DNA from 4 places in the Chelativorans sp. M5D2P16 genome. Region 1 is predicted to be linked to each of the others. Evidence: predicted binding sites of a transcription regulator. Region 1 holds the regulator's gene; each other region holds the start of a gene.
The links. Region 1 encodes LexA, which represses DNA repair genes until DNA is damaged. Its sites were predicted from a motif close to TGTTCNNNNTGTGTTCNG; they were not measured.

Region 1 (2,204 bases):
AGCCTCCCTTGGCGGCTGGCGCGCTACGGCCTGATCTTCCTCGTCGGCCTGTCGGCCACCTCGCTCATCGCCGGTACGGCCACCGCGATCTACGGCGTCTGGCATTTCCAGCGCGTGACCCCGCTGGCACTGCCGGCCAATCTGACGGCAATGCCGGTCGTATCCGTCTTCGCCATGCCCGCCGCGGTGCTGGCGATACTGTCCATGCCCTTCGGGCTCGATGGGATATTCCTGAAAGCGATGGGACAGGCGATCGCCGCCGTGGTGGCTATCGCCGAGTGGTTTTCGACCCATTCGCCTGTGGATGCCGTCGGCCTCATCCCGCTCACGGCCATGCTTTTCTTTACCGGTGCGCTGCTTGTCCTGGTGGTCTCGACCACGTGGCTGCGCCTGCTGGCGCTGCCGCTCGCCGCCGCCGGCGTGGTTTTTCTCGCCATGCGGCAATTGCCGCACGTCGTGATTACGGAAGATGCAACGCTCGTCGGTCTGTCCGGAGAAGGCGCCTTGCTCGCCGTGAACCGCACCCGCCCGAACGGCTTCACCATGGACGACTGGACGCGGGCACTGGCAGCTGGAACCGTCGTGAAGCCGACGAATGTAGAGACGGGTGCGCCGCAGCCGCAAAACGCGGAGAAGACGAGGTTTCATTGCGGTGAAGACCTGTGCCTCGCCCGCCACGAAAGCGATGCCCTAATAGCCCATGCCGCAACCCCCAAGGCCGCCCGTGCAGCCTGTGCCGGCGCCGACCTTGTCGTTCTCGATGATGCCGTGACGAGCGATCCTTGCGGCCCGGCACCAGCCGCAACCGTCGTCACCAAGCGCGATCTGGCGCATTACGGCAGTGCGGCGATCTTCTTCGAGGAAAATCCGAGCGCGGAAGGCAGCGGGAAAGCGCGGATAACCTTCGCAATCACCAAGCCGTGGCGGCCGTGGCACGCTCACCGTGCCTGGTCGCGGGCCGCCCGGGGGCTACCCCCACATCGCTGAAGACGGCCGTCCGCCTCAATAGCGCCGGATGAGGCCGACCAGCCGGCCCTGCACCTTCACCCGGTCGGGACCGAAAATGCGCGTCTCGTAGGCGGGATTGGCCGCTTCCAGTGCGATGGAAGCACCCTTGCGGCGGAAGCGCTTGAGCGTGGCTTCCTCCTCATCGACGAGGGCCACGACGATCTCGCCCGGATTGGCGGTCTGCGTCTCCCGGATGATGACCGTATCGCCGTCGAAGATGCCGGCCTCGATCATCGAATCGCCCTTGACCTCCAGTGCATAGTGCTCCCCGCCCGACAGCATGTCCGGCGGAACGCCCACCGAATGCGTCTGATGCTGAATGGCCTCGATGGGGACGCCGGCGGCGATGCGCCCCATGACGGGAACCGAAACGACGCTCACGCCGTCCTCGTCATTGTCGGCGGCCGGCTTGGTGGGCGCCGGGGCGTTGCGGCTCTGGCCACCTTCGATGACGCTGGGCGAGAACGTTCGCTGTCCGCCGAGGCCCGGGGCGATCGACTCGGGCAGGCGCAAGACCTCCATCGCGCGTGCGCGGTTGGGGAGGCGGCGGATGAAACCACGCTCCTCCAGGGCGGTGATCAGCCGATGAATGCCCGACTTCGAGGCAAGGTCCAGCGCCTCCTTCATCTCGTCGAAGGAAGGAGGAATGCCCGTCTCCTTGAGACGGTTGTGAATGAAAAGCAGCAGCTCGTGCTGTTTGCGCGTCAGCATCGGTTCCACCCCGGGAATCATCATAAACAAAACCAGAACATAAGGTAGACGTTCCAGTTGTGTTCCGCAAGGGTGAAAAATCAGCGTTACCTTCCGGTTAACGCAGCATCAGAACCTGGCAGGGCTCACCCGCCTCGCTCGCGCGGGCGCCGGGCTCACGCAGAATGAGCGCGTTGGCGTCGGCAAGCGTGGTCAGCATGGAGGAATCCTGAACCGTGAAGGGCGTGGCAACGAGCCCGCGCGGACCGTTCTCGACGCGCGCACGCACATAATCGCGGCGCTCATCGTTTGCCTTCATCGGCGCGGCCAGCTCGGCCGCACGCAGATCCGGTGCGAAGGAGCGGCCGCAAAGCCCGGCGATGAGCGGGCGCAGGAAGAGATGCGCGCAGACGAGGCTGGAGACGGGATTGCCGGGCAATCCCAGGACGCGGCTTCCCTGCAGGCGGCCGAATATCAGCGGCTTGCCGGGCCGCATGGCGATCCTC
Region 2 (2,204 bases), on a different contig from region 1:
CCCACGGCCTGTCCGTCATACGCCGCCTCATGGAGGAAGGGAGTGCCGGCTACGATAGCCTCGATTGAGATCCGGGCACCGTTTCCGGTCCTCCGACCAATGCTCTACAGCGCCCTGCGTCCATTCGAACGCACCAAGAGGCCAGGCCTTTTCGCTCCATGCGTCGTGCTTTTTCCGAAAGCGGTTCCGGTTTTCGAGCCGGTGCGCTAGCTGCCATCAGCCGCATCGTCCAGATCGTCGTCGCCGCGGACCTCATCGAGGAACTGATCCGCGATCAGCCCCGCATTCTGCCTGAGCGCCAGCTCGATCTCGCGGGCCACTTCCGGATTCTCGCGCAGAAACTGCTTGGCGTTCTCGCGCCCCTGCCCCAGGCGCTGAGAGTTGTAGGAGAACCAGGCACCGGATTTCTCGACCGTGCCGGCCTTCACCCCCAGATCGATGAGTTCGCCGGTCTTGGATATGCCTTCGCCATACATGATGTCGAACTCGACCTGCTTGAAGGGCGGAGCCAACTTGTTCTTGACCACCTTGACGCGCGTCTGGTTGCCGACCGTCTCGTCGCGATCCTTGACCGCGCCGATGCGGCGAATGTCGAGACGCACCGAAGCGTAAAACTTCAGTGCGTTGCCGCCCGTCGTGGTTTCCGGAGAACCGAACATGACGCCGATCTTCATGCGAATCTGGTTGATGAAGATCACCATCGTGTTGGAGCGCGAGATGGAGGCGGTCAGCTTTCTGAGCGCCTGGCTCATCAGCCGTGCCTGCATACCGGGCAGCGAATCGCCCATCTCGCCTTCGATTTCGGCACGCGGCGTGAGCGCGGCCACCGAGTCGACGACAATGACGTCCAACGCACCGGAACGCACCAGCGTATCGCAGATCTCCAGCGCCTGCTCGCCCGTATCCGGCTGTGAGATAAGAAGGTTTTCCAGGTCCACGCCCAGCTTGCGGGCATAGACGGGGTCGAGCGCGTGCTCGGCATCGACGAAGCCGCAAATGCCGCCCTTCTTCTGTGCCTCGGCCACCGAGTGCAGCGCCAGCGTTGTCTTGCCCGAGCTTTCCGGCCCGTACACTTCGATAATGCGTCCGCGCGGCAGGCCGCCGACGCCAAGGGCGATATCAAGGCCCAGCGAGCCGGTGGGGATGGTCTCGATCTCGACCACCTTGTCATTGGCGCCCAGTCGCATGATGGAGCCCTTGCCGAAGGCCCGCTCGATCTGCGAAAGCGCCGCGTCCAATGCCTTGGATTTATCCACCGAGTTTTCCTCTACGAGCCGCAGTGACTTCTGAGCCATGATAAAACACCCCTTTGACGTCAATGGAAGCCGCGCCTTGCAGATCTCCCGAGATTTTTTGTACCTTTTTTGTTCCGTTTTGGCAAGGGGTTTCATCTATCTGAAAGGAATAGGAAATTCGATTCTGTTCTGATTTTGTGCTAATTCGGGGGAGCGGACATGGACGGCGTGACTAGTCCTGCCGGAGGCGGGCATGCGTCGGCCACGGCGATTCGCAGGCAAGGAGATCGAGAATGACGAGGCCACGTCTTCTGGCCGTCGGGGGCGCGCATATCGACCGGAGAGGCCGCATCATCGGTCCGCACGTGCCGGAAGCGTCCAATCCCGGCGTCATGTGCGAGGAGGTCGGCGGCGGCGCCTTCAACGCCGCCAGAATGGCGGTGCAGCGCGGCGTCTCCGCCTCGCTCGTCTCGCTGCGCGGCGGAGACGCGGCGGGCGAGCAGGTGGCACGGGCCGTGGAGGACGCCGGCATCGAGGATCTCTCTGCGGTCTTTCTCGACCGAACGACGGCGAGCTACACGGCGATCCTCACGGACAAGGGCGACCTGATCACCGGGCTGGCGGACATGGCGCTCTACGAGCATGGTTTTGCAAAACAGATGCGCCGCGGCAAGGTGCGCGAGGCGGCCGCACACGCGGATGCACTGCTGTGCGATGCCAACCTGCCGGCGGAAGCCATCGGCCAGCTCATCACCTTGGCCAGGGGGAAGCCGGTCCACGCGATCGCCGTCTCGCCCGCCAAGGCGGAGCGGTTGGCGGGAGCCCTCCCCGCCCTCTCCTGCCTTTTCATGAACCGGAGAGAGGCCACCCGGCTTTCCGGTTTGCCGGACGGGTCACCGTCAAACCAGGCAGCGGAGGTGCTGCGCGGCATGGGGCTTGCCGCCGGTGTGATCACGGCCGGCGCCGGTT
Region 3 (2,204 bases), on a different contig from region 1:
CGTCTCGATGCGCTCCACCAGGGCATCGGGCAGAGGATCGACCTGTCCGGTGACGCCGAAGGTGCCGTCGCGCACGTGCCGTCCGGCGCGTCCGGCGATCTGGCCCAGTTCGGCGGCCGACAGATCACGGAACTGGAAACCGTCGAACTTCCGGTTCTGGGCGAAGGCCACGTGATCGACGTCGAGGTTGAGTCCCATGCCGATGGCATCGGTGGCCACCAGATAGTCCACGTCGCCGGATTGGTAGAGAGCGACCTGCGCGTTGCGCGTGCGCGGGCTGAGCGCGCCCAGCACGATGGCCGCGCCGCCGCGCTGGCGGCGGATCAGCTCGCCGATGGCATAGACCTCATCGGCCGAAAAGGCCACCACGGCCGAGCGCCGCGGCAGGCGCGTGATCTTCTTGGAGCCGGCATAGGAGAGCACCGACATGCGCGGGCGCGTGACGACGGAAATGCCCTTGAGCAGCTTTTCCAGGATGCCGCGCATGGTCGCCGCGCCCAGGAGCAGGGTCTCCTGACGGCCGCGCAGGTTGAGGATGCGGTCGGTGAAGATGTGGCCGCGCTCCAGATCGGCGGCGAGCTGCACCTCGTCGATCGCCACGAAGGCGACGTCCGTCTCGCGTGGCATGGCCTCGACCGTGCACACGGAATAACGCGCACCGGGCGGCACGATCTTCTCCTCGCCGGTGATCAGCGCCACATTTTCCTCGCCGACACGGGCCGCCACGCGGCCATAGACCTCGCGGGCAAGCAGTCTCAGCGGCAAGCCGATCATGCCGCTCTCATGGGCGATCATCCGCTCGATCGCCAGATGCGTCTTGCCCGTATTGGTCGGCCCCAGAACCGCCGTCACGTCGCGTCCGTCGAGGACGGCAGTTCCGCTGTCTCTTGGCTGAATGTTCATGTGCTTGAAGGGACCCGGATGTTCCTTGTCGCGTGCCGTGCAGCAGCGCAAGTCGACCGCCACCACCGCAGACATATAGGAAAAGTCGGGCGGAGCGAAAGGCAAAACCGGGCGAAATTAATCATTGGAACGAGTCTGGAACGAATCGGCGACGAATCACTGACTCGTCCGTGTTCCTGCTTTGTGCACCACAACATCTAGCGCGACGAATGGTGTGCAGCCGAAGATGATGAATCGTGGCGGAGAAGCCGGAGGCGAGTCCGGCCTGCCGTGTTAACCTTTTGTGCGCGCGTGTGCCGCGCCCTGCCAGTTATGGCCACAACTCCAAGATTTCATTGACCTTTATGAACCAAATCTTAATGCAGATCACGGTGTCCGCCTGTCATTCGTTAACGTTCCGGCCAAACCCGGAACGAACAGGCGACGAATCAGCGATCAACTCTCGTTCTGTTTATGTTCCGCACCAGATATTGTGATTTCCACAACCTGTACACCGACGTCCACAGGATTCACACAGCTTCCGGACAGGGGGCTGTTAACGAATCCGTTCCATCGCGGGACAGGGAGGTTTCAGGCGATGTACTGGCCGCCGTTCGCCGTCAGCGTGGAGCCGGTGATGAAGCCGGCCTCGTCGGAAGCGAGAAAGACCACGCAGCGGGCGATTTCCCTGGCCTCCCCCAGGCGCCCGACGGGAATCTGGCCGACGATCTTCTCGCGCACGGGCTCGGCCACGGCCATCACCATATCGGTGGCGATGTAGCCCGGGCAGATGGCGTTGACCGTAATTCCGGCGCGCGCGCCCTCCTGGGCAAGCGCCTTGGTGAAGCCGAGGTCGCCGGCCTTGGCGGCCGAGTAGTTCACCTGCCCGACCTGCCCCTTCTGCCCGTTGATGGAGGAGATGGTGATGATGCGGCCGAACCGGCGCTCCCGCATGCCCGGCCACAGCGGATGGGTCATGTTGAAGACGCCGTTGAGATTGGTATCGATCACCTCCCGCCACTGCTCGGGCGAGAGCTTGTGGAACATGGCGTCGCGCGCGATGCCGGCATTGTTGACGAGCACGTCGACCGGGCCCAGCGTCGCTTCCACCTCGGCAATGCCCGCCGCGCAGGCGCCATAGTCGGCGACGGACCAGCGATAGGCGGGAATGCCGGTTTCCTCGGTGAAATGGCGGGCCGTCTCTTCATTGCCGGCGTAATTCGCCGCCACCCGGTATCCCGCATCCTTCAATGCCACCGAGATCGCCGCGCCGATGCCGCGCGTCCCGCCGGTCACGAGTGCCGTTCTGGCCATTTTTCCCT
Region 4 (2,204 bases), on a different contig from region 1:
GTCGCGCAACAGCCTCAGGCGAGATGCTCCTTCAAAAACGCCACCGTGCGCTCCCAGGCGAGCGTCGCCGCCTCCTCGTCATAGCGTGCCTCGGAGGTATCGTTGTTGAAGGCGTGGTTCACCCCTTCATACATGTGGATCGTGTAGTCCTTGGCGGCCGCCTCCAGCGCGTTGCGATATTCCTCGATGCCGGCATTGATGCGCTCGTCGAGCCCGGCATAGTGGAGAAGCAGGGGCGCCTCGATGCTCTCCACCTGCTCGGCCTCCGGCTGTGCCCCGTAATAGGCGACGGCGGCGTCGAGCGAGGGCGCGCCGACGGCCAGGCGGTTCACCATGCCGCCGCCCCAGCAGAAGCCGACCGCGCCCACATTGCCGTTCGCATCCTCGTGCTCTTCCAGAAAGGCGATCGTCGCCACGCCGTTTGCCACCGTCTGTTCCCGGTCGAGCTCGCCGAACATCTGCCGTGCCTGGTCTTCGTCGTCAGGCGTGCCGCCAAGCGGCGACAGGAAATCGGGCGCAAGCGCCACGAAGCCCTCCAGCGCCATGCGCCGTGCGACGTCGCGGATATGCGGATTGAGCCCGCGGTTCTCGTGGATGACGATGACCGCCGGCAAAGGCCCCTGCCGGTCCGCGGGGCGCACGAGATAGCCCCGCATCTCGCCCTCGCCGCCGGGATAGGTGATATCTTCGGTCTCCAGCCGCTCGTCGTCCTCGGCCACGATCGCCGCACGGGCGGAACTGGCCGCCAGCATGGGCGCAATCGCCGCCGCCGCTGCGCTGGAGCCGGCGAGCCGCGTCAGCTTCTCCATGAAGCCGCGCCGGTCGAGGGTCAGATGCGTGTATTCGTCATAGGCGTCGATCATCGCCTGGGTGATGGTTGGACGAGTCATGCCCATTCTCCCACTGTTCCTTGCGTTCGCCTGTTGTTCGGATCGTTGCGCCCCAGGCAAGGATATGGGCATGCAACAGCGGGTCCATTCACGGCTGTTCACTGCTCCGTGATGTCGCCCGGGCCGCGGCTGACCCAGCCGCTTACTGCATCGGGTGCCCTGGCTCCCGGCGCGAAAACGTTGATGTTCGACTTCGTTGCGGCTCCGCCTTGGCCGCGCCACGTTGAACCGGTACAAAAGGAAAACGCTTGGCCTTGATGGCCCGAATCACCATATGCGATGCCCGATGTCAGGTTCTCCCGACGATCTGCCGTTCTTCGGCGATGAAGAAGCGCCCAATCCCGCCCCGCGCGCTGGCGGCATTGCCGCGCGTGCGATGGCGGCACGGCAGAGCCATGCGCCGCGATATCTGGAAGGGCTCAATCCTGAGCAGCGCCTTGCGGTGGAGACCACCGAGGGGCCGGTGCTGGTGCTTGCCGGCGCCGGAACCGGCAAGACGCGCGTTCTGACGACGCGCATCGCCCACATCCTCGCCACCGGCCGCGCCTACCCCTCGCAGATCCTCGCCGTCACCTTCACCAACAAGGCGGCGCGCGAGATGAAGACGCGCATCAGCGTCCTCGTCGGCGAAGCGATCGAAGGCATGCCGTGGCTCGGCACCTTCCATTCCATCGGCGTGAAGCTCCTGCGCCGCCATGCCGAGCTTGCCGGGCTGAAGTCCTCCTTCACCATTCTCGACACGGACGACCAGATCCGGCTTTTAAAGCAGCTCATCCAGGCCGAAGGCCTCGACGACAAGCGCTGGCCGGCCCGCCAGTTCGCGCAGATGATCGACGGCTGGAAGAACAAGGGCCTGGGACCGTCCGATATTCCCGAAGGCGACGCGCGCGCTTTCGCGAACGGCAAGGGCCGCGAGCTTTACCGCGCCTATCAGGAGCGCCTGAAGACGCTCAACGCCGTCGATTTCGGCGACCTGCTCATGCTCCCCATCCGCATCTTCCGGGAGAACCCGGACGTGCTGAGGGAGTACCACGCCAAGTTCAGATACATCCTGGTGGACGAGTACCAGGATACAAACACCGCGCAATATATGTGGCTGCGTCTGCTCGCGCAGCGGCCTTCCCTTCGGCAGGCTCAGGGTGAGAAGCATAGGAACCCGGTCGACCAAGCGCGCGACCGCGCGCCGGGCGACGTTTCGCCCGCCCTCCCCCGCGACGCCGAAGGCGCGCAAAACTTGGACCCGGCCAGCGCGAAGCGCGATACGGCCGCGAGCGAAAACAACGTCAACATCTGCTGTGTGGGCGATGACGACCA

Region 2: the regulator LexA is predicted to act here: its motif matches at 1,355-1,372, upstream of recA (recombinase RecA).
Region 3: the regulator LexA is predicted to act here: its motif matches at 1,029-1,046, upstream of SIN08_RS19160 (helicase-related protein).
Region 4: the regulator LexA is predicted to act here: its motif matches at 914-931, upstream of SIN08_RS13085 (ATP-dependent helicase).

What each region holds. Positions count from the first base shown of each region.
Region 1 covers NZ_JAXQNM010000023.1:170,424-172,627, reverse strand. Annotated here, with positions in the region: gene SIN08_RS10870 (ComEC/Rec2 family competence protein) at 1-987, shown strand, start outside; gene lexA (transcriptional repressor LexA) at 1,003-1,719, opposite strand; gene glp (gephyrin-like molybdotransferase Glp) at 1,817-2,204, opposite strand, start outside.
Region 2 covers NZ_JAXQNM010000012.1:201,663-203,866, reverse strand. Annotated here, with positions in the region: gene SIN08_RS06775 (PLP-dependent aminotransferase family protein) at 1-68, shown strand, start outside; gene recA (recombinase RecA) at 207-1,295, opposite strand; gene SIN08_RS06765 (carbohydrate kinase family protein) at 1,529-2,204, shown strand, end outside.
Region 3 covers NZ_JAXQNM010000038.1:285,932-288,135, reverse strand. Annotated here, with positions in the region: gene SIN08_RS19160 (helicase-related protein) at 1-903, opposite strand, end outside; gene phbB (acetoacetyl-CoA reductase) at 1,474-2,196, opposite strand.
Region 4 covers NZ_JAXQNM010000025.1:363,828-366,031, reverse strand. Annotated here, with positions in the region: gene SIN08_RS13090 (dienelactone hydrolase family protein) at 15-890, opposite strand; gene SIN08_RS13085 (ATP-dependent helicase) at 1,177-2,204, shown strand, end outside.